DNA from 3 places in the Flexivirga sp. G2 genome. Region 1 is predicted to be linked to each of the others. Evidence: riboswitches for the same ligand, from Rfam matches in the RefSeq annotation. Region 1 holds a riboswitch; each other region holds the start of a gene.
What was found. A riboswitch is a leader RNA that binds a small molecule or an ion and turns the genes downstream of it on or off. The one in region 1 is predicted to bind S-adenosylmethionine.
Positions count from the first base shown of each region.

Region 2: it holds a riboswitch for S-adenosylmethionine, as region 1 does, so the genes downstream of both, ACZ50J_RS09275 (flavin reductase family protein) here and ACZ50J_RS07505 (bifunctional o-acetylhomoserine/o-acetylserine sulfhydrylase) in region 1, are expected to answer to the same signal.
Region 3: it holds a riboswitch for S-adenosylmethionine, as region 1 does, so the genes downstream of both, ACZ50J_RS06980 (aminotransferase class V-fold PLP-dependent enzyme) here and ACZ50J_RS07505 (bifunctional o-acetylhomoserine/o-acetylserine sulfhydrylase) in region 1, are expected to answer to the same signal.

Region 1 is NZ_AP039675.1:1,542,065-1,552,534, forward strand. Features, by position in the region: gene ACZ50J_RS07460 (class I SAM-dependent methyltransferase) at 1-495, shown strand, start outside; gene ACZ50J_RS07465 (discoidin domain-containing protein) at 579-1,073, opposite strand; gene ACZ50J_RS07470 (HNH endonuclease signature motif containing protein) at 1,290-2,726, opposite strand; gene ACZ50J_RS07475 (DoxX family protein) at 2,735-3,253, opposite strand; gene ACZ50J_RS07480 (TetR/AcrR family transcriptional regulator) at 3,350-3,949, shown strand; gene ACZ50J_RS07485 (N-acetyltransferase family protein) at 3,942-4,433, shown strand; gene ACZ50J_RS07490 (hypothetical protein) at 4,384-5,154, opposite strand; gene ACZ50J_RS07495 (ribbon-helix-helix domain-containing protein) at 5,151-5,315, opposite strand; gene ACZ50J_RS07500 (N-acetyltransferase family protein) at 5,376-5,924, opposite strand; SAM riboswitch class IV at 6,053-6,171, shown strand; gene ACZ50J_RS07505 (bifunctional o-acetylhomoserine/o-acetylserine sulfhydrylase) at 6,248-7,570, shown strand; gene ACZ50J_RS07510 (serine protein kinase RIO) at 7,844-8,701, shown strand; gene hrpA (ATP-dependent RNA helicase HrpA) at 8,772-10,470, shown strand, end outside.
Region 2 is NZ_AP039675.1:1,946,972-1,957,441, reverse strand. Features, by position in the region: gene glgX (glycogen debranching protein GlgX) at 1-1,444, shown strand, start outside; gene ACZ50J_RS09290 (polyphosphate kinase 2 family protein) at 1,466-2,350, opposite strand; gene ACZ50J_RS09285 (alpha/beta hydrolase family protein) at 2,421-3,572, opposite strand; gene ACZ50J_RS09280 (ATP-dependent DNA ligase) at 3,609-4,670, shown strand; SAM riboswitch class I at 4,737-4,826, shown strand; gene ACZ50J_RS09275 (flavin reductase family protein) at 4,833-5,342, shown strand; gene sfnG (dimethylsulfone monooxygenase SfnG) at 5,339-6,418, shown strand; gene ACZ50J_RS09265 (DNA polymerase domain-containing protein) at 6,419-7,495, opposite strand; gene ACZ50J_RS09260 (YxiG-like protein) at 7,505-7,999, opposite strand; gene ACZ50J_RS09255 (lamin tail domain-containing protein) at 8,189-10,470, shown strand, end outside.
Region 3 is NZ_AP039675.1:1,425,925-1,436,394, reverse strand. Features, by position in the region: gene kdpB (potassium-transporting ATPase subunit KdpB) at 1-750, shown strand, start outside; gene kdpC (potassium-transporting ATPase subunit KdpC) at 757-1,350, shown strand; gene ACZ50J_RS07000 (ATP-binding protein) at 1,395-3,905, shown strand; gene ACZ50J_RS06995 (response regulator) at 3,902-4,579, shown strand; gene ACZ50J_RS06990 (hypothetical protein) at 4,590-5,384, opposite strand; gene ACZ50J_RS06985 (FtsK/SpoIIIE family DNA translocase) at 5,464-8,001, opposite strand; SAM riboswitch class IV at 8,350-8,462, shown strand; gene ACZ50J_RS06980 (aminotransferase class V-fold PLP-dependent enzyme) at 8,511-9,899, shown strand; gene ACZ50J_RS06975 (endonuclease/exonuclease/phosphatase family protein) at 9,877-10,470, opposite strand, start outside.

The DNA of each region.
Region 1 (10,470 bases):
TTCGCCCAGGTCGGCCGGCACGTCACGGGCATCGACCAGTCCGGTGTCGCCGTCGAGGGTGCCACCGCCCGCGCCGAGCAGCTCGGGGTGTCCGACCGCGCCACCTTCGAAGTCTGCGACGTGTCGGACTCCGAGGCCCTGGAGAAGGCGCTGCGTCAGTTCCGGGAGCAGCACGACGGCGCCGCGTTGTTCTACCTGCGCTTCTTCCTGCACTCGATCAGGGCCGAGGTGCAGGAGAACCTCCTGTCGCACATCCGGTCCGTCGCCCGTGAGGGCGACCTCTTCGCGGCGGAGTTCCGCACCGACGAGGACGAGAAGCTGAAGAAGACCTTCGGCAACCACTACCGGCGCTTCCAGAACGCCGCGGAGTTCCGCACGTCGCTGGAAGAGCGGTTCGGCTTCGACGTGGTCACCGACCAGGAGTCGGATGGGCTTTCCCCGTATGGCGACGAGGACCCGATCCTCTACCGAGTGGTCGCTCGCTTCAGCGGATAGCCGGTCACACCTGCTGCACACCGTCGGCGCCGATCACCGCTCGGGTGATCGGCGCCGACGTGTCGTTCCTGGCAGGTGGGCGGTCAGGCCGCGTCGACCGTGAGCTCGGCGATCGTGGTCCACGGCTTGCCGTTCTGCTCGCTCAGCGCCTGCACCATGAGGTAGCGCGCGGTGACGGGCTTCGGGAACGCAGCGAACTTCGGCTGGAAGCCCGACGGCAGTGTGCCCGTGGCCACCGGCCTACCCCAGGCGGTCACGTCGTGCGAGAGCGCGACGTCCGGGTCGTCGGTCGCGTAGACGGCATACTTCGCGATCTGGCCGTTGACGGCTCCGGGGTTGGTGCCCTGTCGCGGCAGGAGGTGTATGCCGCAGACGGAGCGACGTGATCCGAGGTCGACCGCGATCTCGTGGGGCAGCGGGACGTCGCCGGCCGACCAGCCCGTGCCCCAGAAGGTCGAGGCGTCGCCGTCGATCGCGTAGCGGCCGGGCGAATCGTCGCCACTGGTCTCCTCACTGTCCACCCAGAGCAACGACTTCGGGCTCTCCGGCTCGGCCGTGCACGACGTCGAGCCGGCCATCGGAGTGACCCGGGTGTAGCTCGAACCCCGCTGGTGCCAGGTGACGTTCGCTCGACAAAGCTGCTCCGGCGGCCTTCGCGGCTGGTGCCGCCGGCGAACTCGGGTCGACGCGGCCGTCACTTGTGGTGCGGTCGAGCACTGCCTGCCCCCAGTCGTCACCGTGAGGGTATGACGCCAATCTCCTTGAGTCGGCAGGGAATTCATCCGTCGGGGATGTCAACCGTCGGGAAGTTCAGTCGCCGGTCGCTCGTCGAACCGGACGAGTGCGAGGTGCAGGGTCTCGTTGGTCGGGCCGGCGTAGGGCGCCCAGTCTGGCGCCGCGCCACTGCCACCCACGGCCGGCCGATAGGGGCGGAACTCGGAACGCAATCGAGTGCCGTCCCGTGCCGTGAACACGACGCCCGCCGGACTGCTGGGGTCACCGACCATGACGAATGCACCCCGGTGATGTTCGTCGTGGTGGAAGGGACAGAGCATGACCATCCGATCGGCATCGGTACGTCCGCCGTCGATCCAGTGGTCGAGGTGGTGGCATTCGAGATGATGTCTCGCCAGGCACCCGGGGAACCGGCAGCCGCGGTCGCGGTCCTCGAGTAATCGCCGGGTCCGGTCGGGGACGATGCGCTGGGCTCGACCCACATTGACCGGCTTGCACTCGGTCTCCCAGATCGGCTGGAGGACCCCGTCACAGAGGACGCGATCGAGCAGTGCGGGAGGGACTGCGGAGCCCTTGGTGAGCCAGCCGTGGCCCTGCGTGTCCAGGTGCAGATAGACGCGGTAGCGGCCGGCCCGGGAGTGGCCGAGTGGCGCGCCGTCGTCGAGCGAACGCTGCGCCATCAGACTCATGGCCTCGCCGAAGGACGCTCCGTGGTGGGTCTTCGCGGCCGTGCCCGCGTTGTCGCCACAGGGGGAGTCGGATGTCGTGGTGTGCAGACGGAAGAGCGTGTCCTTTGCTTCGAGCAGGGCCTGCTCGACCAGGGCGCCGAGGTCGGCCGGCGCGTCATACGACAGCCTGAATCGGCCCTCGACATATCGCATGTCGAGTGTTGGCGGCGCTGTCACCGGATCGAATGCGCCGGGCGCTCGCTGCTGCGCCGCGTCCGAGGCGATGTCCACGAGGTCATCGTCGTCGGCGTCGGTGCCGTGCAGGACGACGCTCCCGGCTTCTTCCGCTGCGTCGGTGTTCGCCGCGTCGTCGAGCTGGAAGTCGTAGCGGCACAACGCTCTTCGCAGCTGGGTCACCGTTGTGTATGACGCGAACTCGGCCACGTCCGCGTCATACGCAGCGGGGGTGTGTTTGGCGACGACGGCGGCCTGACCGAGGCTGAGCCGGCCGCTGTCGAGCAGGGTCTGCATGGCCGGCAGGTCGGTCGATCGCTCGGCGATGCGGACGATGTCGTGGGCCGATGACCAGGTCAGTCCGGCGTATGCCGTGAGCCAGTGCTCCGGAGACTTCAGGCCCGCACCACACCACAACTCGTCGGCCAGCACCCGGCGCACCAAGGCCACGAGACGGGCGTGACCATCATTCAGTTGTGCTGCCAGGGCGGCCAACTCGTCACGCGCGGCGGACATCGCGAGGTCCGACACGGACGTGGCCCAACCGCGGCCGACGGCTGCCGCACCGGGACTCGTCTCGCGTGCTTCGATCATGTGTTCAGTCAACCACGGGGCACCGACAAGGGGTCGCGAGCTGGCGTCGCCAGGGCCGGGGGCACTGCGCGATCGCGCCGGAAGTCGTGCAGTTGCGCCACCAGCACGATCAGCACCGCGGCGAGGAACACCAGCTGCAGCACGGTTCGCGGTAGCAGGGTGTCGTCCCAGCGGAGGTCGGTGCCGGTGAGGGCGTGGTGGACGTTCGCCGGGAACATCGCGATCAGCAGCAAGGCCAGGCCGCCGGCCGCCCAGTGCCGCAGAGGCAGCACGAACAATGCCAGGGCCCCCGCGATCTCCAGGACACCGGTGAGCGTGACCAGGGCGCCCGGAGCCGGCAAAGCGGGCGGCACCATCTCGATGAGTTCCGCGCGCATGCCGACGAAGTGCGATGTGCCGGTGGCGAGGAACATCACCGTGACGCCGCCGCGCACCGCGACCGGCCAAGGGCGCCACGACGGCACCCATACCCGGCCGATCAGCGACACGACGAGTGTGGTGGCGAGCAGGAAGGTCAACGGTTCCATGGCCGGCTCCAGACGTATGGCGAAACTTGTCAGTGAAAAGATAAAGTCGTTCGCGTAATCTTGTCAATGCATAGATGGAGTCGATAGGTTGTCGGCGTGCCTTATCACCACGGCGATCTGCGCCGAACGTTGCTGGCCGTGGCGGCCGACGCCATCGCCGAGACCGGCGTCGCGAACCTGAGCTTGCGCGCGCTCGCGAAACGTGCGGGTGTGTCGAATGCCGCCCCGACCCACCACTTCGGTGACAAGGCCGGCCTGCTGACCGCGCTGGCGACCGAAGGGTTCGATCTGCTCGCCGGCGAACTCGCCACCGACGACGGTGGGGGAGGCCGCTCGCAGACCGGGGATCAGGGCGACGCCCCGAGCCTGGCCGACATGGGCGTCGCCTACGTGCGTTTCGCCCTGCAGCACCCGTCGCATTTCGCGGTGATGTTCGAGCCGAGCCTCCATCACCCGGAAGATGCAGACCTGCTCGCGGCGCAGGCTCGCGCGGAGGCCGCCCTGGCGGCGGGCGTCGCGGGCGCCGTACGTGCGGACGATGGTGAGCCGGACGACGCAGCGCGAATCGCCGCGTGGGCATTGGTGCACGGCTACGCGACGCTCGTTCTCAGTGGTGCGGTCGAGGTGCCCGATCCGGTCGCAACGGCGCGCGAAGTGACCGGCTACTTGGCAATCAGTCGAGTTCCTCGTGTCTGACGGCACACTCGTCATACGACCGATGGCGCCGGGCGATCGGGACGAGGTCCTCGCTCTTGCCGACCGACTGGCGCTCGGCGTTGCTTCGTGGCGAGCGTCCGACTCCGTGTTGCGAGCGGTGCGTTCGTGGGTCGTTGGAGACCTCGAGACGGTGGGCGAGGATCTGATGGTGTTTGTCGCCGCAGACGCCACGCAGGTCGTCGGCTTCGTGTCGATCGGCGAGAATGTGCACTGGACCGGTGAGCTCGACGCGTACATCGGTGAGCTCGTGGTGCGAGAGGGTCACGAAAAGCAAGGCGTCGGAACGCGATTGGTCCGGCGGGCAGAGCTGTGGGCGGCAGAGCGCGGGTTGCGACGCATCCGCTTGTCGACGGGCGCCGCGAATGCCGCCGCCCTCCATCTGTATGACGCCCTCGGCTATCAGCGCGAGGACGTCACGCTGAGCAAGCGTGTACCTGGATCTCCTGACCGTCGACGTCCGTGATCGTGGCGAAGTCACCGAACTCGGACTCGTTCAGGGTCGCCTGCGCACCGGCGGTCGTCGCGCGCTCGACGATCTCGGGCAGTGGAGTCGTCGTCTCGAACGTCAGTTGTATGGCGAAAGGGCCTGGCACGATGGGAAGTTCGTCGGTGTAGACGTGATGGAGTCCGACGGCGCCGCCCGGGTCGGGCAGGGTGAGTTGGGTGAAGTCGGGCCCGGCCACGCCGACCACGGCGAAACCGAGCGCCTCCAGCAGTCGCCGGTCGGACGCCTGGTCGTCGACGAAGCGGATGGGTGTGACGCGCAGGTCGCCCGCGTCCGGCCCGGGCTCGACGCCGGTGCTGGTGTAGCCGTAGAGATCCTCGGAGCGACCGTTGATGGTGAGCTCGTCCTCGCCGGACGTGATGGTGAGCGCGCGGCCGTAGGCCTCGTCGTAGACCATTGACTCCTCCAGATGGCCGGCGCTCCCGAAGCCGCTCGCGGTGAGTCGTCGCGCGAGGTCCTCCAGGGCGTCCGTCTCGAAAGCCAGGCAGGTCTGTCCCTGGCGCGCGCCACTGGTCGCGCCCGATGCCGAGTGCAGGGCGACCGATCCGGTGCGGCCGGCGAGCACGACCCAACCGCCCTTGTCGCTCGTGATGCTGACCGCCAGGCCGAGTGCGACCAGCAGTCGGCTCATCGCCTCGACGTTGTCGGTGAAGCGGATCGGTTGCACGGTCAGGCTCATCGGGTGGCTCCTTCGGCCAGGTAGTCGCGCAACGCCCGCTCGACGAGTGCGGACAGGCTGAGGCTGTCGTCGATGGCGCGATGCTTGACCTCGCGGATCAGGTCCGCCGGCAGGTAGACGTTGAACTGCGTCTTCGGTTCCGGCTGGGAGGTTGCTGGCATGCTAGCAACCTAGGTCGAATGGCATCGCAGGTCAACACCGCCGCATCGTTCGTATGACGGTCAGCGCCGCAGGTCGAGCACCTGGAAGACCTTGTCGAATCGACGGTCAGGGTCCGGTGCGACGAAACCCGGCAGACGGCCGTACTCGGTGAACCCTTCGGACAGGTAGAGTCCTTCGGCGCGGGTGTTGTCGCCGCGGAAGTCGATGGTGAGTTGCTCGCAGCCTGCCTCCCGTGCGGTGCGGATCAACTCGCGCAGCAACGCGCGGCCGATGCCGAGGCCGGCGAATTCGGTTGCTACTGCGAGGCGTTCGAGGTCGGCGTTGGCGCGCAGGGTGGGGCGTGCGTAGCGTCGCCAGTAGCCGAATCCGGCGATATGTCTGCCGTGAGTGTCTGTCTCGCGACTGCGCGCCACCAGGACGCGGGCGTTCGCCGGGCCCGCTGCGACGAGCGAGCGCAACAGGTCGCCCACCTCCTGCTCTGGGGGCGGCCTCGTCCAGCCGAGCGCGGCGTCGCCGCGGACCAGTGTGTCGAGCAGGGCCGTGATCGCGCTCAGGTCGTCCGCGTCGATGCTCGCGAGTGTTTCGATCGTGGCCGGCACGTGCGTCATGGCGCCATTCTGTCCCTCCCAGGGCGTCGGCTCGGCGCGCGCGGCTCACGCCATACATAACATTCTGAGGCGTCCAAAGGTAGAGACGGTTATGTATCGACACCTGGACCGCGCTAGCATCGCGACCAGGTCATGAGTGTCAGCGTCACAGCCCCGGCTCGCTGACCGGCAACCCTCCTCTCGCGGTGGGGTGCCCCGGGTGAGGACCGGGCCACCGGTGCAGATCGCCGAGTGGCAAGCGCGGGCATCACGAACGTGGGTCCGCCGCCGAGGGCGGTGCCATCCGTTCTCGGCGATAGTCGAGCACGGAAGGTCATCTCAGCATGAGCGACGACACCCCCAACTGGTCCTTCGAGACGCGGCAGATCCACGCCGGGCAGACCGCCGACCCGGCGACCGGTGCGCTGGCGTTGCCGATCTACCAGACCACGTCCTATCAGTTCAACGACACCGATCACGCCGCAAACCTGTTCGGGCTCAAGGAATTCGGGAACATCTACACCCGACTGATGAACCCGACGACCGACGTCGTCGAGAAGCGCATCGCCGACCTGGAAGGCGGCGTCGGCGCCCTGCTCGTCGCCTCCGGGCAGGCGGCGGAGACGTTGACGTTCCTCAACATCGCCGAGGCCGGCGACCACATCGTCGCCAGCCCGAGCCTGTATGGCGGCACGTTCAACCTGCTGAAGCACACGCTGCCCAAGCTCGGCATCCAGACCACCTTCGTCGAGGACACCAGCGACCCGGCCAGCTGGGAGGCCGCGATCCGGCCGAACACCAAGCTGGTGTTCGCCGAGACCATCGCCAACCCCAAGCAGGAGATCCTCGACATCGCGACGGTCGCGGGCATCGCGCACAACCACGGCGTCCCGCTCGTCGTCGACAACACCGTCGCAACGCCGTACGTGCTGCGCCCGATCGAGCACGGCGCAGACATCGTCATCCACTCGGCGACCAAATACCTTGGCGGACACGGCACTTCGATCGCCGGCGTCATCGTGGACAGCGGCAACTTCGACTTCGGCAAGGAGCCGGAGAAGTTCCCCGGTTTCAACACGCCGGAAGAGGCCTACCACGGTCTGGTCTACGCACGGGATCTCGGTGTGGGCAGTGAGCTCGGCGCCAACCTTGCCTTCATCCTGAAGGCTCGGGTGCAGTTGCTGCGCGACCTCGGCTCGGCCGTGTCGCCGTTCAACGCCTTCCTCATCGCACAGGGTCTGGAGACCCTCAGCCTGCGGATCGAGCGGCACATCTCCAACGCTCGCAAGGTCGCCGAGTGGCTCACGCAGCAGGAGCAGGTCGAGTCGGTGGTCTGGGCCTCCTTGCCGGACAGCCCTTACAATGCGCTCGCCCAGAAGTACACGCCGCTGGGCTCCGGTGCGGTGCTGTCCTTCGAGATCAAGGGCGGCATCGAGGCCGGCAAGAAGTTCGTCGAGGCGCTCACCCTGCACTCGCACGTCGCCAACATCGGCGACGTCCGCTCGCTGGCGATCCACCCCGCCTCGACCACGCACTCGCAGGGTCCCGACGAGGACCGCCTGGCTGCCGGTGTGACGCCGGGTCTGGTGCGACTGTCGGTGGGCATCGAGCACGTCGACGACATCATCGCCGACCTCGAGCAGGGCTTCACCGCGGCGAAGGGCTGATCACAAGAAGTCACGAAAAGGGCCCGGCCGGCATACGTTCTCGTATGTCGGCCGGGCCTTTTCGTGACCATGTGTTGGTCTCGATACATGCTCGTTCCTCGCCCTGCTCGACCCGCCTGGAATGAAAATCGGTTGACCCTCGAACGTGTCGACCGGGAAGGTTGGCGCACACGCACCGACGACATACGTCGTCCCGAGGGAAGGAGTCAGTGATGGCAGAAGGACAGGGCGCCATGCCCACTTCCGGACTTCTTCTCGATCGGAGCACCACGTATGACGCAACACCCGGAGGCAGCAGCCTCCTTCGCTGACACCCGTTTCGCCTTCGACTACCAACAGATCGGTGAGCTCGACCCCGACCAGCGCTGGTCGACCTGGGGGAGCTGCCAACCGCTGAGCCGGGGACCGCAACCCTGGCCGGACTGGATCATCACCGACGACGCCGCGGTCGACACCGAGCTCGGCATCCTCAAGACCGGCAAGGAAGCCGACGTCTTCCTGCTCGAGCGTTCCGCCCCATTGGACGATCGCTCGGTCGTGCTCGCGGCCAAGCGCTATCGGGACTCGGCACATCGCACGTTCCACCGCAACACCGACTACACGGACGGTCGCAAGCTGCCCAAGAAGGGCGGCCGCGAGGCCCGTGCCATGGCCAAGAGCACGACGTTCGGCAAGTCCGTTGCGGCGGGTATGTGGGCGTGGGCCGAGTGGGAGTCGCTGGTGCGCTTCCACCAGGCGGGGCTGCCCGTGCCGTATCCCGTCCAGATCGACGGCACCGAGATCCTGATGGAGCTCGTCCTGGGTGCGGACGGGTCGCCGGCACCGCGCCTGGCTGCCACCCGGCCGGACCGGAAGCTGTTGGAATCATTGTGGTCCCAGCTGACCGACGCGATCGGTGGACTCGCGTCATTGGGCTGCGTCCATGGCGACCTGTCGGCATACAACCTGCTGGTGTCGGGGGAGCGGTTGGTGATGATCGACCTGCCACAGACCGTCGACCTCTTCGCCAACCCGCACGGCATGGAGATGCTGCAGCGGGACTGCACCAACGTCGCCACTTGGTTCCGGGCACGAGGCCTGGAGGTCGACGGCGAGGAACTCTTCGGCGAGGTGGTGGCGCGCGCCGTCTAGCGCCGGGGGTCACCGGGTGAAATGCGTGCGACGTATGCCGCGGACGTTTGCGACAATGAGCACGATCACCATGACTTCACCTGACTCCTCCGCGCCCTCGAGCCGCCGGTCCCGTGGCCGTGGCGGGCGCGGCGCCAGTGGGGGGCGGCGTCGCGGCAACGGTCGCCCGCCGCGCGAGACTCGCGAATCACCCGAGCAGCGGGCTGCACGGCACGAGCACCGGCGCGCCCTCGTCCCCGCGATCAGCTACCCCGAGCAACTGCCGGTCAGTGCGGCCAAGGACGAGATCGCGGCCGCCATACGCGACCATCAGGTGGTCGTCATCGCCGGTGAGACCGGGTCGGGCAAGACAACCCAGCTGCCGAAGATCTGCCTCGAGCTGGGACGTGGGCTCGACGGACTGATCGGGCACACCCAGCCACGACGCATCGCTGCCCGATCGGTGGCCGAGCGAGTGGCCGAGGAACTGCACGTCACGCTCGGCGAAACGGTCGGCTATCAAATGCGATTCGCCGATCACACGAGCAAGGACTCGCTGATCAAGGTGATGACCGACGGCGTGCTGCTGTCGGAGTTGCAGCGGGACCGCGACCTGCGCCGCTACGACACACTCATCATCGACGAGGCGCACGAGCGGTCGCTGAACATCGACTTCATCCTCGGCTACTTGCGCCAACTGCTGCCGCGACGCCCCGACCTGAAGGTGATCATCACCTCGGCGACCATCGACCCGCAGCGGTTCGCCGACCACTTCACCATCGACGGGCAGCCGCCGGTGCCGGTCATCGAGGTGTCCGGGCGCACGTATCCGGTGGAGATGCGCTACCGCCCGCTGGTCCGGATGGAGGGTGAGCAGGAGGTCGATGTCGATCAGGTCACCGGCATCACCGACGCAGTCACCGAGCTGTGGACCGAGGCGCGGGGCGATGGCGGACCGCAGGATGTGTTGGTGTTCTGCTCCGGGGAGCGGGAGATCCGTGACGCAGCCGACGCGCTGACGGCGCTGGACCTGCCGGCGACCGAGGTGCTGCCGCTGTTCGCGCGGTTGTCCGCAGCGGAGCAGCACCGTGTCTTCAAGAGGTCCGGCAAACGGCGGATCGTGTTGGCCACCAACGTCGCCGAGACGTCGCTGACCGTCCCCGGCATCCGGTACGTCGTGGACACCGGCACCGCCCGCATCTCCCGCTACAGCCAGCGCACCAAGGTGCAGCGGCTGCCGATCGAGCCGATCTCCAAGGCGTCCGCCCGGCAGCGGTCCGGCCGGTGCGGACGTGTCGCCGACGGTGTGTGCATCCGGCTCTACTCGGAGGAGGATTTCGACGCGCGCCCGGACTTCACCGAGCCGGAGATCCTGCGCACCAACCTCGCCTCGGTCATCCTGCAGATGACCTCGCTCGGTCTGGGCGACGTCGCGCGCTTCCCGTTCCTCGAGCCGCCGGACTCCCGCCAGGTGACCGATGGTGTGCGGTTGCTGGAGGAACTCGGCGCCATCGAGGCGCGAGGCACACAGCAGCGTCGCCGCCTGACGCCATACGGCCGGACCATCGCGGCCCTGCCGATCGACCCACGGCTGGCGCGCATGCTGATCGCGGCGGCTGAGAACGGCTCACTGCGCGAGGTGTTGATCATCGTCGCCGCGCTGTCGATCCAGGATCCACGCGAGCGACCGGCGGACGCACAGGCACAGGCCGATCAGTCGCATGCGCGGTTCAAGCACGAGACCAGTGACTTCCTCAGTCTGCTCAACCTGTGGAACTACCTGAAAGAAC
Region 2 (10,470 bases), 400 kb from region 1:
CACCATCGGCTTCCTCGCCCCGCACAACGAGTACGCCGGGTCAGGGACCGACGGGCAGCAGGTCACCGAGTTCAAGGCCATGGTGCGGGCGCTGCACGAGGCCGACATCGAGGTGATCCTCGATGTCGTCTACAACCACACGGCGGAGGGCAGCGAGCTCGGCCCGACCATCGCCTTCCGCGGGATCGACAACACCGCGTACTACCGGCTGGTCGACGACGACAAGTCCCACTACTACGACACGACCGGCACCGGGAACAGCCTGTTGATGCGCAGCCCGCACGTGCTGCAGCTGATCATGGACTCGCTGCGCTACTGGGTCGAGGAGATGCACGTCGACGGCTTCCGCTTCGACCTGGCCGCGACGCTGGCGCGGCAGTTCCACGAGGTCGACAAGCTGTCGGCCTTCTTCGACATCATCCAGCAGGACCCGGTGATCTCGCAGGTGAAGCTGATCGCCGAGCCGTGGGACCTCGGCGACGGCGGCTACCAGGTGGGCAACTTCCCACCGTTGTGGACCGAATGGAACGGCAAGTACCGCGACTCGGTGCGTGATTTCTGGCGGGGCGAGGCGTCTGCTCTCGGTGAGTTCGCTTCTCGCCTCAGCGGATCCAGCGACCTCTATGCACATTCCGGTCGCCGGCCGATCGCGTCCGTCAACTTCGTCACGGCCCACGACGGCTTCACCCTGCGCGACCTCGTGTCGTACAACGACAAGCACAACGAGGCGAACGGCGAGGACAACAACGACGGCGAGAGCCACAACCGCTCCTGGAACTGCGGGGTCGAAGGCCCGACCGACGACGCCGGGATCAACGAGTTGCGGCTGCGACAGCAGCGGAACTTCATCGCGACCCTGTTGCTCAGCCAGGGCGTTCCGATGTTGTCGCACGGCGACGAAGTGGGACGCACCCAGAGCGGCAACAACAATGTTTACTGCCAGGACAACGAGATCGCCTGGCTGGATTGGGAATTGGACGACGCCGAGCAGTCACTGCTCGACTTCACGCGCAGCGTCATCGCGCTGCGCGCCGACCACCCGACCTTCCGGCGCCGCCGGTTCTTCGACGGCGATGCCCACCACGGCGGCGCGAGCGATCAGGGCGACATCGGCTGGTACTCCCCCAGCGGCGCCGAGATGAACGAACTCGACTGGCGCAACGGCTATGCCCGAACGCTCATGGTGTTCCTGAACGGTCAGGCGATCAGCGCCCCGGACGAGCGTGGCCGAGAGGTCCTCGACGACCACTTCCTGCTGCTCTTCAACGGACACTACGAGCCGGTCGAGTTCACCGTCCCGGCCGACCTGTATGACGGCAGCTGGCAGGTCGCTCTCAACACGGCGGCTACAGCGGCATCGGATGGACAGGCCTACGAGGCGGGCAGCGCGATCGAGGTGCCCAGCCGGTCGATGCTGGTGCTGCGTGCACCGCTGACCGACTGAGCGCCAACCGCCCAGCAGTGGTCAGGTCGCTGCCAGGCGCTTCTTCTGCTCGGCCACGTCGAATTCGGCGTCCGGCCAGCCGAGGTCGAGCTCGCGCAGCTTGTCCAGCAGCAGCTGTTGTACTGCGAGGCGGGCGTACCACTTGCGGTCGGCCGGCACGACATACCAAGGGTTTTCGTCGGTCGACGTCCTGTCGAGCACGGCCTGGTAGGCCTCCTGGTAGGCATCCCAGAACTCACGCTCGTCAATGTCGCCGGGGTTGAACTTCCAGTACTTGTCCGGGCGGTCGAGTCGTTCGGCGAGCCGCGCCTTCTGCTCGTCCTCGGAGACGTGCAACATCACCTTGATCAGGTGGATCCCGTTCTCGTTGGCCGAGCGCTCGAACTTGTTGATCTGTGCGTACCGCCGTCCCCACGTCGACGGCGCGACGAGGTCGTGGACGCGGACGATGAGCACGTCCTCGTAGTGGGACCGGTCGAAGACCCCGATGTATCCGGGCGCGGGCAGCGCACGACGGATCCGCCAGAGGAACGGATGCCGTCGCTCCTCCGCGTTCGGCGCCTTGAAGGCGTGCAACTGCACACCCTGGGGATCGACGCTGCCGACGACGTGCCGCATGATGCCGCCCTTGCCGGCGGTGTCCATGCCCTGCACCACCAGCAGGATCGCCGGTCCGTCGCCGTCCCGGCCACCGGCGTAGAGCCGTTCCTGCAGGTCGTCGATCTCGTCGCGCATCGAGGCGACGACCTTCTCGGCGTCCTTCTTCTTGCCCGAGAAGCCAGTTTTTGCAGCGGGATCCAGGTCCGCGAGCCGGAATCCGGAGGTGACCCGCAATGCGTCGCTCATCGACCGGGCCGAGGCTGCCTTGGTGTCCTTCTTCGACTTTTTCGACTTCTTCTTGGCCATGCCACATCGTCGCACGTCCGGCAGATCACGTCGATGAGATCGAGCCCCGGCCGGGCGACGTCCCGAGGGTTCACACCGCGCAGAACGCGGCGACCAACCGCTCCCAGCGATCGGGGTCGACGTTCCATGCGCGGCAGTGTCGCGCCACGTCCCACGTCTCCAGTTGCACCAGGTCCGGACGCGCCGCCGCCAGCGCCGCCGCCGGCGCATACGGCACGAATTCGTCGACGGCGGAATGGATCACGAGCATCGGGACCATGAGCTCGTCCGCCCGCCGGATCCAGTCGGTCAGTCGCAGGTCGACCGGCTCGTCGAGTCCGGCCATCTGTCGTCGCAGTGGACCACGCAGCAGCCCCCCGCCGATGCGGGAGATCAGTTTGGGCAGTCGGTTCGCCCCCGCGTGGAAGTCGAGGACCGGCTGCCAACTGACCACCGGCGAGTCGAGCACGATCCGGCTGACGAGCTCGGACAACCAGGACCGATCCATGAGCTGCAACACGACCGCGGCGCCCATCGACCAGCCGAAGAGTTGGATCTCGCGGGCGCCGTGCGAGGCGGCATACAGCACGGCTGCCTCGATGTCGGCCCACTCGGTCAGCCCGAGGTGATAGCGCCGATCGGGCGACGACGGCGCACCGATGTCGTTGCGATAGGTCGGTATGACGCTGCTGATGCCCAGCTCGTGCAGGATCGGCACCGCACGCAGGGCTTCGCCGCGCTGCGCGCCACGACCATGGACCAGGACCGCCCACCGGTCGCTCCCCGGCACCCGGTCGAGCCAGGCCGGCATCGGACCGGCGGGTGCGTCGATCTCGACGTCCTGCAGCGGCACCGGGAGCGACGTCGCCGGCGGGCCGCAGAAGTAATACCCGTTGAATCGGGCCCTGCCGGGCTCCAGCGCACCGAAGTCGACCCCGTCCAGTGCACGCGTGACTCGACCCGCATTGGTGTCCAGGACGTCTCCGAGGCGTATGTGCGTCCGGAATTCGTTCTGCCACATGCCATATCGGCCGGGCGCCAGGGACTCCTCCGTGGCGGCGACCACCACGTGATCCGGGCCGACCTCGTACACCGGAACGTCGTCGATCGGCAGCACCGGCTTGAGGACCTGCCGCACGAAGTAGGTGGACACGCCGATCGTCCCGCCGCCGACGGCAGCACTCACACCGGTTGTCACACCCGCGGCCGGCGCGATCGCCCGGCGAAGCACATCCTTCGTCACTGCTCCATCGTCGCAGGTGGGAGGCACAATGGCCGGATGGACCTGCCGCTCGAGCTCCCGATCACCCCCATGCTTGCCAAGGCGACCGCTTCCGTTCCGGCTGCGGACAGCGTCGACGGCGGCATGCTCTACGAGCCGAAATGGGACGGCTTCCGGTGCATCGTGTTGAAGGACGGCGATGACGTCGAGTTGGCCTCGCGCGGCTCCAAGCCGCTCACGCGGTACTTCCCGGAGCTGGTGGAGGCGGTCCGCGCACAATTGCCGGACAAGTGCGCGCTGGACGGTGAGGTCGTGGTGCGTGCCGGCGAAAAGGGTTCGGCACGGCTCAATTTCGAAGCGCTGAGTCAACGCATTCATCCTGCGGAGTCACGCGTCCGCAAGCTCGCCGAGGAGACACCGGCGGAGATCATCTTCTTCGACGCACTCGTCGTCGACGGTGAGTCGCTGCTCGATCAAGGATTCGCGCAGCGGCGAGCGGCACTCGAAGCGGCGTTGAGTTCGGTCGGGACACCGTTCCACCTGACACGGGTCACCGATGATCCGGAGGTCGCGCAGGACTGGTTCAACCGTTTCGAGGGTGCCGGCCTCGACGGCGTGGTCGCTAAGGCGAAGCTGTCGCCATACCAGCCGGGTAAGCGCAGCATGCTCAAGATCAAGCATTCACGGACCGCCGACGCAGTGCTGCTCGGTTACCGGATCCACAAGAGCGGCAACGGAGTCGGCTCCCTGTTGCTCGGCCTGTATGACGACCACGGCAACCTGCGCAATGTCGGCGGCATCGTGTCTTTCACGGCCACGCGGCGGGTGGAGTTGATCGACGAACTCGCGCCGCTGGTGGTCCGCGACGACGAGGGTGACGCGGTGCGCGGTGAGACGGACCGGTCCCGGTTCAGCGGCAACAAGGACGTTTCCTTCGTGCGGCTGCGACCGGAGCGGGTGGTCGAGGTGAAGTTCGATCAGTTGGAGGGACAGCGCTTTCGGCACGGTGTGGGCTTCCTGCGGTGGCGACCGGACCGGGATCCGGAGTCGTGCCTGATGTCCCAGGTCGATCGCGCCCCTGCCTACGACCTGAACGATGTGCTGACCACCACCGACTGACTCGGACGTCTCACTGCGCGGACCCGCGTTGCTTCGTTGTGTGATGGTTACGGTAACGTCACGTTATACCCATCCAGAGCGGCCGAGAGATCTGGCTCGACGACGCCGCAGCAACCACCCCCGCGGGGCAGGTGCTCACGCCAGAAACGATGGAGGCGCATGATGACCGGGCATTCTGCCGACCCCGACCTGCGGGTCGCATTCCGCGAAGCGGTATCGAGCACGTGGGTGATCTGTGCCGCCGACGGCGGTCGGCCGGTCGGATTCACCGCAATCTCAGTTGTTTCCGTCTCCGTCGCACCACCGTTGGTGTCGTTCAATCTGAGCAAGTCATCGTCGAGTCGGTCGGCGATCGAGGCGACCGGGCGGGTGTCACTGCACCTGCTGGCGTCCCACCAGGACGACATCGCGCGGCGTTTCGCCGGTGATCGCACGTCACGATTCCTCGGCGACTGGCACTGGCACGAGGACGGCCTGCCGTCGCTGACCGAGTTCAGCGCGCGTCTGACCGCCGACATCGCGGCGACGGTCGATGCCGGCGACAGCCTCCTGGTGACCGCCCGCGTGACGAATCAGCAACAAGGACAAGGCGATCCGCTGGTTCATCATCAGGGCTCCTACCGCACTCTGAACCCCACACCTACTCTCGTTCTCCAGGAGGAGTCGGCATGACCGAACTGAAGTTTGCGTACTGGGTCCCGAACGTGTCGGGCGGTCTGGTGGTGAGCAAGGTGCCGCAACGCACGGACCACAGCCCGGCATACAACATCGATGCCGCGCAGGCGGCCGAGCGCTTCGGCTTCGCCTACGCGCTGACCCAGGTCCGCTACCTCGCTTCGTATGGCGCCGACGCGCAACACGAGTCGACGTCGTTCTCTCAGTTGCTGCTGGCACACACGCAGCGGCTGAAGGTGATCGCCGCCGTGCACCCCGGCTTCTGGCAGCCAGCCGTGCTCGCGAAACTTGCTGCAACGGCACAGGATTGGAGCAATGACCGTTTCGCACTGAACGTGGTGTCCGGCTGGTTCAAGAAGGAATTCACCAATCTCGGTGAGCTCTGGCTCGATCACGAGGAGCGCTACCGTCGCTCCGAGGAGTTCATCGAGGTGCTGAAGGGTGCGTGGACCACGGACGAGTTCACCTACCGCGGCGACTTCTACCGGACGCGCGACCTGACATTCCGCCCGCAGCCCGGCACTCCCCCGGAGGTCTTCCAGGGCGGCAACTCCACGAGCGCACGGAAGATGGGCGGGCGACTGTCCGACTGGTACTTCATGAACGGCGGCTCCCTCGACGCGATCGCCGAGCAGGTCGAGGAAGTCGAGTCCTACGGGCGTGAGCACGGCCGGCGACCCGGCTTCGGACTGAACGGCTTCGTGGTCGTGCGCGACACCGAGGAAGAGGCCCGCCGCGTCGTCCAGGAGATCATCGACAACGCCGACGAGGACAAGGTCCGTGACTTCGGGGAGGCCGTGCAGACCGCCGGCTCCGCCACGCGGGACGGCAAGGGCATGTGGGCCGGCTCGGATTTCAAGGATCTGGTGCAGTACAACGACGGCTTCAAGACCGGACTCATCGGCACGCCCGAGCAGGTCGCACAGCGCATCGTCGACTACAAGAAGGTCGGCGTCGATCTGATCCTCGCCGGCTTCCTGCACGTGCGTGAGGACATCGAGCGGTTCGGCACCCAGGTCATCCCGCTGGTGCGCGAACTGGAAGCCAAGGAAGCAGAACGCAAGTCGGCGTAATCACTCCACGCGGTTGCCGTCGGCGTCCCAGTGCTCGGCGACCTTCTTACTGGGCTGCACGCGGGGCGGCTCACCGGGCATCTTCGGATAGTCGGGCGGGAAGTTCAGTTCGCCACCGGGCAGCGTCTCCCACAGGTGCAGCAACGGCTCGAGCGAGTGCGCGGTGTCGTCCATGTCCGCCCAGGCGTCGCCGTCGGCCAGGAAGTCGGGGACGGTCACCAGGTTGAAATCCCGTGGGTCGGAGACCTCGGCAAGTTGGCTCCAGGTCATCGGTGTGCTGACCGGTGCGCCGGGCCTGGCGCGCAGGCTCCAGGCGCTGGCGATGGTGCGGTCACGGTTGTTCTGGTTGAAGTCGACGAAGATGCGTTCGCCGCGCTCCTCCTTCCACCAGCTGGTGGTGACGCCGTCGTCTCGGCGTTCCAGCTCACGGCCGAATCCGATTGCGGCGTGGCGCAATTCCTCGAAGGTCCACTTCGGCTGAATGCGTAGGTAAATGTGTATGCCGCGGTTTCCGCTGGTCTTGGGATATCCGCGCATCCCGAGTTCCTCGAGCAGCTCGCGTGCGACACCGGCCACCCGCAGAGTGTCGGCGAAGGTCGTGCCCGGCTGCGGGTCGAGATCGATCCGCAATTCGTCCGGGTGATCCACGTCCGGGCGCCGCACCGGCCATGGGTGGAAGGTGAGCGTGCCCATGTGCGCAGCCCACACCAGCGCTGCCGGCTCGGTCGGGCACAGCTCCTGTGCCGTGCGCCCGCTGGGGAACGTCACGCCGACCGTCTCGACATATTCCGGAGCGCCACGCGGGAGTCGCTTCTGGTAGAAGCCGTCACCGTCGTCGCCATACCCCGTGGACAGGCGCATGCCCTCGCGGTAGCCGCTCGGCCAGCGCTCCATCGCCGTCGGCCGCTGCCCCACCGCACGCATCAGCGCGTCACCGACCGTTGCGAAGAACTCGCACACCTGCTGTTTGCTGATCTCCGGAGTCCGGTCGGTGGCTTCGTAGATCACCCGGTCGGGGCTGGAGACGCGCACCTCGCGATCCCCTACCAGGACAAGGGCGGCGGGAGTCTTGGCCATGGGTTCAATCTACGGTGCGTCACCCACGCTGTAGGGCGTCCAACCGGACTCCAGCTCACGAACCTCCAGGCCGGAGAACACGAGGCGGATCTCGTGGGCGTTGAGTTCCGCGTGCATCTCGAACATGGGTATACCGATGCGCTCACTCCACTCGGACGCCGCGGGCGACTCGTGGACGAGTTTCATTCCGGGATAGTTCTCCTGCCACTCCACTCCCCACACGTAGCCGTCCAGGTCGGCACTGCTGCGGTCGTCAAGCAGCCGGTCGTCCAGCGAACGTCGCCATACGTCCCAGCCGACGCTGGTCGTGACCGCTGCGTGCACACAATGGCGAAACCGGTAGCGAAGGTACTGCGTCGGTATACCGGCGCGCGGGTCCGCCGTGGCCTCCAGGACGACGTCGTAATCACGCAGGTAGCGGGTGAATCCATGGAACTGCACTCCCATGTCGAAGACCTCCTCGAGGGCGGCGGCGATGGACTGCGGTGTCTGGTGAACTGTCACGGGGGCCTCTTCGTCGGATCCTGAATCCGACGAGCGTAGGACACCGGCCACAGCGGGTTTTTCGGACATTTGGCCACCTGTTCAGCAGGTCGTCACCGCTGAACGCCCCCGAGGGTCGCGCCGGGTCCTACAGTCCGTAGAACACGCGGCGCGATCACGCCGCTCAGCACATCCCCCTGGAAGGTTTCCATGCCACGTTCCTCCATGCGACCACGCGTCACTCGCGTGCGCCTCGTCACGCTGCTGGCCTCGGCGGCACTCGCCGTCGGCGGCTCCACCTGCCTGCCGGCCGCCCCGGCACACGCCGCCTCGAACTCGGTGGTCATCTCCGCCGTCTACGGCGGGGGCGGTAACAGCGGAGCACCACTGAAGAACGACTACATCGAGCTCTACAACGGCGGCTCGGCGGCCATCGACCTCAGCGGTTGGACGCTCACCTATTACTCCGCCGCCGGCAGCAGTGGCGGCACCACCTCGTTGTCCGGGTCCGTCGCCCCGGGTGGGCACTTCCTCGTCCAGGAGGCCGCCGGATCCGGCTCGGCCCCGGCGCTTCCCACGCCGGACGCCACGGGCTCCCTCAACATGTCCGGCACGTCCGGAAGCGTGGTGTTGAAGAACGCGGGTGCGACCGTCGACACGATCGGGTACGGCGCCGTCACCTCCTCGTATGTCGAGGGCTCGAACGCCCCCGGGATGTTGAATACCACCGCGGACAGCCGGACCAAGGGCTGTGTGGACACCGACAGCAACGCCAAGGACTTCGTGTCGGCCGACCCGAACCCGCTCAACTCGACAGCACCGGCAGGCGTCTGCGGCACCGACGGCAACACGCCGCCGCCTCCGACCGGCACCTCCTCGACGATCGAACAGATCCAGGGCACCAGCTTCCAGTCCCCACTCGTCGGACAGCAGGTCAAGGACGTCAAGGGTGTCGTGACGGCGCTCAACGGCAGTGCGGGCTTCTGGATCCAGTCGACGACGCCGGATGACGACCCACGCACCAGCGAGGGCCTCTACGTCTTCGGCGGTGCGGGAATGGTGAAGGTCGGCGACGACGTCACGGTCGCCGGAAAGGTCAGCGAGTACCGCCCCGGCGGAGTGAGCAACGGCAACCTGACGACCACCGAGCTCGGCAGCCCGAACATCCAGGTCGACAGCTCCGGCAATGCGCTGCCGGCACCGATCGAGATCGGCTCGAAGGGCCACGTCCCGCCCGCGCAGGTCGTCGAGCAGGGTGACCCCGGCAACGTCGAGACGGCCGGGCTGACGCTCGACCCGGCGACGAACGCACTCGACTTCTGGGAGTCGATGGAGGGCATGCGGATCCAGGAGACCGACGCCAAGGTCGTCGGCCCCACCGCGACGGCGTACGGCGAGACCCCGATCGTCCCCGCGAACACCAAGGACGTCACCTGGACGCCCGACGGCGGCGTGCTCTACCGCGACTACGACACCCCCAACGCGATGCGGCTGATCCTGTCCGATGCGTTGCTGCCCAAGGGATCCATCGCACCGGCGAACACCGGCGACACCTACCGCGGCGTCACCGCCGGCGTGCTCGACTACAACTTCGGCAACTACTACCTGATGGCCACGCAGGCCGGTCGGCGTCAGAACGGCGGCACCAAGCGGGATGTCACCACCGCGCCGAAGAAACAGCAGGCAGCGGTGGCGACGTTCAACGTGGAGAACCTCGCCCCGTCCGACCCGCAGACGAAGTTCGACCGGCTCGCCGGGCAGATCACGACGAACCTCGCATCGCCGGATGTCCTTGCGATCGAAGAGATCCAGGACAACTCTGGCGCCACGGACGACGGCACCGTCGACTCCACGCAGACGACCGACAAGTTGATCGCGGCCATCAAGGCCGCGGGCGGCCCGTCATACAAGGCGGAATGGATCAACCCGGTCAACGACAAGGACGGCGGACAGCCCGGCGGCAACATCCGCTCGGTGTTCCTCTACCGCAGCGACCGCGGTATGACGTTCGTGTCGAAGCCCGGTGGCACCTCGACCAATTCGGTCGCGGTCACCGGCAAGGGCCCGTGGGCGTCGATCAACTACTCGCCGGGCCGCATCGACCCGACGAACAGCGCATGGGACGACTCGCGCAAGCCGCTCGTCGGTGAGTTCCTCTGGTGGGGCAAGCCGCTCTTCGTAGTCGCGAACCACTTCGCGTCCAAGGGCGGCGACGACGGTCTGATGGGTCGTTACCAGCAGCCGGAGCGTTCCTCGGAGGTCCAGCGGCACGCGCAGGCGACCGCCGTGCGCGGCTTCGTGGACGACCTGCTGAAGGCGAACAAGCAGGCCAACGTGATCGTCCTCGGCGACCTGAACGACTTCAATTTCAGCGAGACGGCCAACATCGTCAAGGGCTCCGGCAAGACGAAGATGACCGACCTGATCGACACGTTGCCGGCGAACCAGCGCTACAGCTACGACTACCAGGGCAACAGCCAGGTCCTCGACCA
Region 3 (10,470 bases), 120 kb from region 1:
GACGGTGTCATGGACGCCGTCGGCGTCATACAGCTGAAGGACGTGATCAAGCCGGGTATGGCGGAACGCTTCGCCGAGTTGCGCCGCATGGGAATCCGCACGGTGATGATCACCGGCGACAATCCGTTGACCGCCAAGGCGATTGCCGAGGAGGCAGGCGTCGACGACTTCCTCGCCGAGGCGACGCCCGAGGACAAGATGCGGCTGATCCGCGCAGAGCAGGAGGGCGGCCGCCTGGTCGCCATGACCGGGGACGGCACCAACGACGCCCCCGCGCTCGCCCAGGCCGACGTCGGTGTCGCGATGAACACCGGCACATCCGCGGCCAAGGAAGCGGGCAACATGGTCGACCTCGACTCGGACCCGACCAAACTCATCGACATCGTCGCGATCGGCAAGCAGTTGTTGATCACCCGCGGCGCGCTCACGACGTTCTCGATCGCCAACGACCTGGCGAAGTACTTCGCGATCATCCCGGCGATGTTCGTGACGACCTACCCGGGGCTGTCCGACCTGAACATCATGCAGCTGCACTCGTCGAACTCCGCGATCCTGTCCGCGGTCATCTTCAACGCGCTCATCATCGTCGCGCTGATCCCGTTGTCGCTCAAGGGTGTTCGCTATCGGCCGTTGCGCGCCGACCAGCTCCTTGCCCGCAACATCCTGATCTACGGCGTCGGTGGCGTCATCGCACCGTTCGTCGGGATCAAACTCATCGACCTGCTCGTCCAGTTCCTCCCCGGGATGTGACCCCTGATGGCTTCCAGTTCACTCATGATCGGCCGGCAGACGCTCGCCGCGATCCGTATCTTCCTCGTCCTCACCGTCCTGCTCGGCGTCCTCTACCCGGCCGCGGTCTGGGGAGTCGGACGCGTCGCCTTCCATGACCAGGCGACCGGGTCGCTGGTCCGCGACAACGGCAGGGTCGTCGGCTCCTCGCTGATCGGTCAGCGATTCAGCGGTCCGACGTGGTTCCACGGCCGGGCGTCGGCCACGGACTACTCCGGCAACGCCAGTGCCGGATCCAACCTGGCCGCCACCGATCCCCGGCAGAAGGCCGCGGTGGCCGCCCGCGAGAAGGCGCTGGCCGGGCTCGGCGGCACCCCGCCCCCTGATGCACTCACCATGAGTGCGAGTGGCCTCGACCCCGACATCTCCCCGGCATACGCACGGCTGCAGGCGCCCGCGGTGGCGAAGGCGCGTGGCCTGTCCGTCGCCCGTGTCGACCGGCTCGTCGAGGCGGCCACGACCGGACGCGACGCCGGATTCCTCGGTGAGCCCAAGGTCAACGTGCTGCAGCTCAACCTCGCGCTCCAGCGCACGGCCGCCTCGGGTGGCGACGCGCGATGAACCACCGCACCAACGGAAACGACCCACCGGGGCACAATCGTCGTATGACGCGTGGCCGCCTCCGCATCTACCTCGGCGCAGCTCCCGGTGTGGGCAAGACCGTCAAGATGCTGCAGGAGGCCCACCGGCGGCAGCAGCGCGGCACCGACGTCGTGGTCGGCATCGTCGAGACGCACGACCGCCACTACACCACCGAGCAACTCGCCGGGCTGGAGATGGTCCCTCAACAGGAGATCCAGCACGGTGGCACGACCCTGCACGAACTCGACGTCGACGCGGTGTTGCGACGCCGACCGGATGTGGTGCTCGTCGACGAGCTGGCGCACCAGCAGGTGACCAGCCCGCACCACCACCGCTGGGAGGACATCGACCGGTTGCTCGACGCCGGCATCGAGGTGCTGTCCACGGTCAACGTCCAACACATCGAGTCGCTGAACGACGCCGTCCAGCAGATCACCGGCATCCGCCAGCAGGAGACCGTGCCGGACGCGGTGATCCGCGCGGCCGATCAGATCGAGCTCGTCGACATGACACCGGAGGCGCTGCGTCGCCGGCTCGCGCACGGGCACGTCTATCCCGCCGAGCGGGTCGACGCGGCGCTGGCGAACTACTTCCGCGCCGGCAACCTGTCCGCGCTGCGCGAACTCGCGCTGCTCTGGACGGCGGACCGGGTCGACGAGGCGCTCGTCCGCTACCGCGGCGATCACGACATCGCCTCGACCTGGCCGGTGCGGGAACGCATCGTGGTGGCGCTCACCGGAGGACCCGAGCAGGAGGCGCTGCTGCGTCGCGGTGCCCGCATCGCCGGCCGTGGTGCCGGCGGCGAGTTGCACGCCGTGCAGGTCGTTCCCGACACCGGACTCCGCGACGTGCGTCCCGAATCTGCAGCTGCGACAAGGCAATTGGTGGCCGAGCTCGGCGGCACGATGCACACCGTCACCGGACCCGACGTCGGCGAGGCCATCCTGGAGTTCGCCCGGGGCGTGAACGCGTCGCAGATCGTCATCGGCGCATCCCGACGCACCCGATGGCAGCGGGTGGTCGGCCGGGGCGTCGGCGACACGGTCGTCGACGGGTCCGGCGACATCGACGTGCTGATGGTCACCCACGAGTTCGCGCACGGTGGGCGACGCCCGGCGATCCGCTGGGCGGGTGTGGGCCGACGCCGTCAGATCGCCGGCTGGCTGCTGGCCACCATCGGTCTCGCCGCTCTGACGGCGGGGCTCAACGCCACCCAGCAGTGGCACGCGCTCCCCCTGGAGGTTCTGCTCTACCTGGCGTTCACGGTCGCCACGGCGATCGTCGGCGGCCTGTGGCCGGGTCTGGCGACGGCACTGCTCGCCAGCCTGTCGCTCAACTGGTTCTTCGCACCACCGACCGGTGCCTTCACCATCAACCAGCCGCAGAACGTCGCTGCCCTCGTCGTCTTCGTGGTGGTTGCCGCGTCGGTCGCGTCGGTCGTCCACCTGGCGGTTCGTCGTACTGCGGAATCCGTTGCGGCCGAATACGACTCGCGCATTCTCGCCGAGCTGACCCACTCCCTGCTCGCCGTCAAGGACCCGCTGCCGGAGCTGCTCGAGCAGGCGCGCGACATCTTCGGCACACCCGGCGCAGCCGTCGTGCAGACCACCCACACCGGCGTACCCGGCCGACCGCTCGTCGTCAGCGGCACCGTCGGGTTGGCCGACCTCGACGCGCGGCTGAGCCGGGTCACGATCGACAACGAGCACCAACTGGTGCTCGCCGGAGACGTCGTCGACCCCGGGGAGCAGCGTCTGATGGAGGCCTACGCGAGCGTCGCCGCCGCCATCCTGCACCGCAACGAGCTCGCCCGCCAGGCCGCCGCCGCTGCCGGCCTCGCGAAGGACAACCGGTCACGCGCAGCCCTGCTGGCGGCGGTCTCGCACGACCTGCGCACTCCCCTCTCCGCCATCAAGGCCGGTGTCTCGAGCCTGCGCAGCACCGACATACAGCTGTCCGCGGCGGATCAAGGAGAGCTGCTGGAAACCGTTGAGGATGCGACGGATCGGCTCGACGGGCTGATCGAGAACCTGCTCGACATGTCCCGGATACAGTCCGGCAGCATCACCGCACGCACCGACGACGTCCTGGTCGCCGACCTCTTCGCGATCACCCTGCACACGCTCAGCGCACCCGAGCGGGTGCACATCTGGTTGCCGGACCCCGAGCTCAGCTGTCTGGCCGACCCGGGACTCGCCGAGCGCGTGCTGGCCAACCTGTTGGAGAACGCCTTGCGCTACTCACCGGGACGGCAGGAGGTCGTGCTCACCGGCGAACGCCTCGGCGATCGGGTCGAACTCCGGGTGGTCGACCGCGGCCCCGGCGTCCCCGAGTCGGAACGCACCGGCATCTTCGCGCCGTTCCAGCGGTATGGCGACAGCCCTCGCGGCAACGGCGTCGGTCTCGGGCTGGCGGTGTCGAAGGGCCTGACCGAGGCGATGGACGGCACACTGGATGCCGAGGACACCCCCGGCGGCGGCCTCACGATGTGTGTCCGGCTGCCGGTCGCCGGCGCGGAAGGAGTCACCCCATGACGAAGGTGCTGGTCGTCGACGACGAACCCGCGCTGGTCCGGACCCTCGGCATCAATCTGCGGGCCCGCGACTACGAGGTCGTCCATGCCTTCGACGGCCGCACCGCCCTGCAGAGCATCGCCGAGGACGCGCCCGATGTCGTCGTCCTGGATCTGGGGCTGCCCGATCTGGACGGGGTGGAGGTCATCCGCCGGGTGCGCCGCACCAGTGACCTGCCGATCATCGTGCTGTCCGCGCGGCACGACTCCGACGACAAGGTGGAAGCGCTCGACGAGGGCGCCGACGACTACGTCACCAAACCGTTCGGCATGGACGAGCTGCTCGCGCGGGTGCGCGCCGCCATCCGACGACGCTCCGCCGGCACACCGCATGCCGCACCGCTGCACACGGCCGACTTCTCGCTCGACTTCGGCGAACGCGTCGCGGTGCGCGGCGACACGGCGGTCAAGCTCACGCCGACCGAGTGGCATCTGTTGGAGACATTGGCGATTCGGCCCGGGCACCTGGTCAGCCAGGCGGAGCTGCTGCGCGAAGTATGGGGCCCCGGCTACGAGAAGGACACCCACTACCTGCGCGTGTATGTCGCAGGGCTGCGCCGCAAGTTGGAGCCCGAACCCACCAGGCCGCGCTACCTGCTGACCGACCCCGGGCAGGGCTACCGCTTCGTCGTATGACGCGGGCGGCTCAGCGCTGGACCGGCTTGCGCCGCATGGCGTGCACGATGACCAGCACCAGCGCCGCGATCCAGCCGAAGAGCACGCCCCACAGCACACCGACGTTGAGGTCGTCCTGCCACAGGCCGCTCGGGTAGGAACCCTGTCGGGCGATCGCACCGGCCACCGGACGCGCGACCCCACCGGCGATGACCGACGCCATCCAGGCCGCGAGGAACACCGCGAACCCACCGGTGCCCGCTCGGGTCGACATGGTCGCGGCCATCGTCAGCAGCACGGTGACGACCAGCACGATCACCACGCCCACGGCGAACGCCGTCGTCAGGTCACCGCCCCGTCCGGACGGCCACGGCAGCATGTCCATCCGGTAGGTGAGGAAGCCCGGCAGCTTCCGCGAATCGATGCTCGAGTGGTTCTTGAGGATCTGGTAGGCGCCGAACGATGTCGCCACCGCGACGAGGGTGGCGACGACCGCCCCGATGATCGCGGCCGGGAATCCACCGGACCCTCGGTCCATCGGCAACATCGGCGCGCCATACCCGGGCGCCTGCGCGGGACCCGCCGGTCGGTACCCGCCACCGGGCGGCGGGTAGCCACCCTGCTGCGGTGCCGGTCCGGGCGCCGGTCGGTATGCCGACTCCCCCGCCGCCGCGTTCTGCGGCGGGCGGTTGAACACCGCGGTGTCGTCACGGCGGGGTGTTGGTTCGGCCGGTCGAGCCGACGCCGAATCCCCTTGTCCCGCGGGCCGACGCCGGTCGTCCCCGTCGCGGCGGATCTCCTGGGTGCGATCGTTGTCGTCGGTCATGGTGCGCCCTCCACACTGTCGGTTCTGGCCGAATACCGCTGAGTCCCGGGCAGATTCAGCAGTCCGCACGGAGCGAGTGTCATTCCCTCCGGTCGGTGAGTTGCCACGCGTCCTCGCTGCCGTCCGAATCGCCTTCCGCCGCAGCGTCATACGGCTGCTCGGCAGCCGGCGGGTCCTCGCCGCGCAACAGCGCCAACGTCGTCGGCAACTCGTCCGGCTTGACCAGCACGTCGCGTGCCTTCGAACCCTCCGACGGCCCGACGATGCCGCGGCTCTCCATCAGGTCCATCAGCCGGCCGGCCTTGGCGAAGCCGACACGCAGCTTCCGCTGCAGCATCGATGTCGAGCCGAACTGGCTGTTGACGACGAGCTCGGCGGCCTGCAGCAGCAGGTCGAGGTCGTCGCCGATGTCCTCGTCGATCTCCTTCTTCGGCGCGGTCACGGCCACGTCGTCGCGGTAGATCGGCTTCAGCTGCTCTTTGACGTGCGAAACCACTTCCTGCACTTCGGTTTCGGTCACCCAGGCGCCCTGCACGCGCATCGGCTTGGAGGCGCCCATCGGCAGGAAGAGCGCGTCGCCCTGCCCGATCAGCTTCTCCGCACCCGGCTGGTCGAGCACGACGCGGGAGTCCGCGAGCGAGGAGGTGGCGAACGCCATACGCGACGGCACGTTGGCCTTGATCAGGCCGGTCACGACGTCGACCGACGGGCGCTGCGTCGCCAGGACCAGGTGGATGCCGGCAGCACGCGCCAGCTGGGTGATGCGCACGATGGATTCCTCGACGTCGCGCGGCGCCACCATCATCAGGTCGGCGAGCTCGTCGACGATCACCAGCAGGTAGGGGTAGGTCTGCATGACCCGCTCCGACCCAGGCGGCGGCGACACCTTCCCGGCGCGCACCGCCTTGTTGAAGTCGTCGATGTGCTTGTAGCCGAACGCCGCCAGGTCGTCATACCGCGTGTCCATCTCGCGGACGACCCACTGCAGCGCCTCGGCGGCCTTCTTCGGGTTGGTGATGATCGGCGTGATCAGGTGCGGGATGCCTTCGTATGCCGTGAGTTCCACCCGCTTGGGGTCGACCAGCACCATCCGGACCTCGTCCGGCGTGGACCGCATCATGATCGAGGTGATCATCGAGTTCACGAACGACGACTTACCGGCGCCGGTCGCACCCGCGACCAGCAGGTGCGGCATCTTGGCGAGGTTGGCGATCACGTAGCCGCCCTCGACGTCCTTGCCGACGCCCATCACCATCGGGTGCTCGTTGCCCCGTGCCGCGCCGCTGCGCAGCACGTCGCCGAGGCTGACCTTCTCGCGGTCGGTGTTGGGGATCTCGATACCGATCGCGGACTTGCCCGGGATCGGCGACAGGATGCGCACGTCGGCCGAGGCCACGGCATACGCGATGTTCTTCGACAGGGCGGTGACCCGCTCGACCTTGGTGCCCTGGCCGAGCTCGACCTCGTAGCGCGTGACGGTCGGGCCACGGCTGAACCCGGTGACCTGCGCATCGACACCGAACGAGGTCATCGTGTCGGTCAGCGCCTCGACCACCCGGTCGTTGGCGGCCGAGCGTGACTTGGGCGGGGTGCCGGGCTTGAGAAGGTCGTTGCCGGGCAGTGTGTAGGTGACGTCGCCGGCCAACTGGAGTTGCTCGACGCGTTGCGGCAGCGGGGTCGTCGGCGGAGCCTGCAGGGCGGGCGTCGTGCTGATCGACTCCGGCGGGTTGCCGGTGGTGCCGGGCAGCGGCACGGCCTGCGTGTCCGCGGCGGGCGTTGTCTTCTTCGGCTCCCGCGATGCCGGGTCCGCGCCGTCGACGTCGTAGACGTCCTGGCCGGGGTCCTTCTCGCCGGGCCGCAGGACCCGGCCACCCTTGGTCCGCCGCGGCGCGACGGTGGCGGCCTGCTCGAACGGCTCGTCGCCGTCCAGTCCGACGTTGTTCTCGTCGCCCTTGGCCTTGCGGCGGCGCTTGCGCTTGCCGCCGTCGATCTGGTCGCCGTGCAGGTCCTGCGCGACGGCATCGACGGCCTCGTCGTCATCGACATACGGGCCGTGGTGCTCGAAGAGCCGGGCACGCAGCATCGCGAGGCGCTCCGGGATCATCGTCACCGGCGTCGCGGTCATGACCAGGATGCTGAAGACGCCCAGGATGAGCAGCAGCGCCATGCCGCCCGCCGTGTGCACGGCGGCCACCAACGGGCTGCTGGCGAGGAAGCCGATGATGCCGCCGGCGCCGCGCAGCGCGTCGGTCTCGCTCGGCTGCGGGATGTCCTTGGCAATGCTCGTGACACCGCAGACGGCGATCGCGAACAGTGCGAGTCCGACCATCACCCGGTTGGTGCCCTGGTCGCCGCGCGGCGAACGCATCAGGTGCACACCGATCAGCACCAGGACCAGTGGGAGCACGAGCGCGCCGAGACCGAAGGTGCCCGCCACGATCGCGTGTATGACGTCGCCCGCCATACCGGTCAGACCCCACCACTCGCGCGCGGCGACGACGATGGCCGCCGCGATCAGCGCGAAGCCGAGACCGTCGCGACGGAGTTCCGGCTCGAGATCGCGAGCGGAGTGACCCACCCGGCGTGCGGCTCCCCCGGCGACGTGCGCAACACCCATCCAGGTGCCGCGTGCCGCGCGCAGCGGGAACGGCAGTCCGCCCCCGGCCGGCTTGCCACCGGATCGGGCCTTCGCCCCGGTCGCCTTCTTGGCGGGCGGGCGGGTCGAGGTGCGTCCCGACGCGGGACGGGAGCGCGAGCCGGCCGCGCTGGACCCGGATTTGCTCCGGGTCGCGCGCGCGGTCGTTGTCGACGAGGACGGACGGGTAGCCACGAAAACACCGTACGCGACAACCCCACCAGCCCCATGGGAAACACGCCGCGCGCAGCGTCGGAGGCGCGTCACCCGTTCCCACTCCGCGGGACGGGTTTGACGCCGCCGCGGGGCCGACCGCTACATTTGATGCCAGGTCATGAGTCTCAGCGTCAAGCCCCGGCTAGCTGAGCGGCAACCCTCCACCGCGGTGGGGTGCTCCGGGTGACGACCGGGCCGACGTGACAACACGTCGGCAAGCGCGGATCGGCTCTGCAACTGCCCTCGTCGATCCCTGATCGGCCAAGGAGCAGCCGTTGAGCATCATCAGCATCGACCCCGAGCAGGACACCACCGCACAGCACGAGGCCGGTCGGCAGTTGGGTGTGCCCGCCGTGGGCACCCGCTCCAGCCGCGCCACCGCGAACGGCCTGCCCACCACCGTCTCTGCCGACCTCGGCGTGCCGACGGTCCATCGCACGGTCACCGACTACGCCAACTTCGATCACGGCGCGACGACACCGGCGTTGGTCGCCGTCGCCGAGGCAGCCGAGCAGGTGCAGCGCCGCTACGGCTCGGTGCACCGCGGCGCCGGCTACGCGAGCCGGGTCACCACCGGCTGGTTCGAGGCGGCACGCGCTCAGGTCGCCGCCTTCGTCGGGGCCCGCTCCGGCGACGAGGTCGTCTTCACTCGCAACACCACCGACGCGTTGCGACTGCTCGCGCACTGTCTGCCGCAGGACACCCGGGTCTTCGCCTGGGAGTCGGCGCACCACGCCGCGCTGCTGCCGTGGGAGCAGGACCGCACCACCCGCCTGCCCGTTCCGTCGGGCACGCAGCACGCCATACAACTGCTGCGCGAAGCGCTCGAGCAGTCTCCCGTGGGCGAGCGACTCGTGGTGCTCACCGGCGCCTGCAACGTAACCGGTGAGATCTGGCCGATCGCCGAACTCGTCGCAGTGGCAAGGGAGTTCGGCGCCCGCACCGTTCTCGACGCAGCACAGTACGCACCGCACGTGCGAATCGACCTCGACGAGCTCGGGGTCGACTGGGTCGCCTTCTCCGGCCACAAGCTCTATGCCCCGTATGGCGCGGGCGTGCTCGCCGGCCGCAGCGACTGGCTCGATGCCGCCGACCCGTACCTCCCGGCCGGCGGTGCGACGGCGCGCGTGTCGCACGACCAGACGCAATGGCAGACGGGTCCGGCCCGCCACGAGGGCGGCACGCCGAACGCCGTCGGAGCCGTCGCGATCGCCGCCGCCTGCGCCACGTTGGAGGCGAACCGCGCGACGATCGTTGCGCACGAGGCGCAACTACATGGTCGGCTCCGTGCCGGACTCGCCGCGATCGACGGAGTTCGCGTCATCGAGGTGCTCGGCGAGCGACCGAACGTCGGCGTCGTGACGTTCACCGTCGAGGACTACGACCCGTCCCTGGTCTCGCAGGTGCTGGCCGACGAGGAGGCCATCGCGGTGCGCGACGGCCGGTTCTGCGCCCATCTCTTGTGCGACGCCGTCGTCGGTGAGGGCGCGTGCGCCATACGGGCGAGTCTCGGGCTGGCCACGAACGGTGAGCACGTCGACCGGCTGGTCGCCGCGGTACGCCGCCTGGTCGAGCACGGCCCGGCCCTGTCCTACGTGCACACCGACGAGGGCTGGTCGGCACCGGCGGATCCGCGCGACCTCAGTGAGCCGCTCCCCTGGTGATCGAGTTGGTGACCGGTTCCAGGCGCAATCGCGCCCAGTAGCCGCGGTGATCTGTGCCGGCGATGTCGACGGTGCCGTCAGCCACGACACCGAAGCCACGGGTCAACACGTGGTCCAGTTGCACGAAGGGCGGCAGCCACGCGTCGTGCGGCCAGGTTCGGGTCCAGCCCGCGCCGGTCGCCCGGCTGCTGTCGGTGAGTCCGTCGGCGAGATCGCGGAACGCGGGCATCGACGGCGACGCGTTGAAGTCCCCGGCCATCACCAACGGCCGGCCCACCGGCAGTCCGTCGCGCCAGTGCGCGAGTGATCGCAGCGCGGTCCGCCAGTCCGAGACGATGTCCGGCAGCGGCGCCGGCGTGTGCACGGCTCGCAGCCGGTAGTCGCCCACCGCGGTCCGGACGCGTATGTCGGGACTGCTCGCGAAGATCCCCGCACGGTGCTCCGCCAGGAGTGTCAGGTGGTGCTTGCTGCGCACCACGGTGCCGCGCAGCCCCGGTCGGGCGCGGCCGGCCTGCTGCGGCAGCACCGCATCGAGCCCGTGCTTCCGCAACGCCGCCAACTCCTGCGGCGT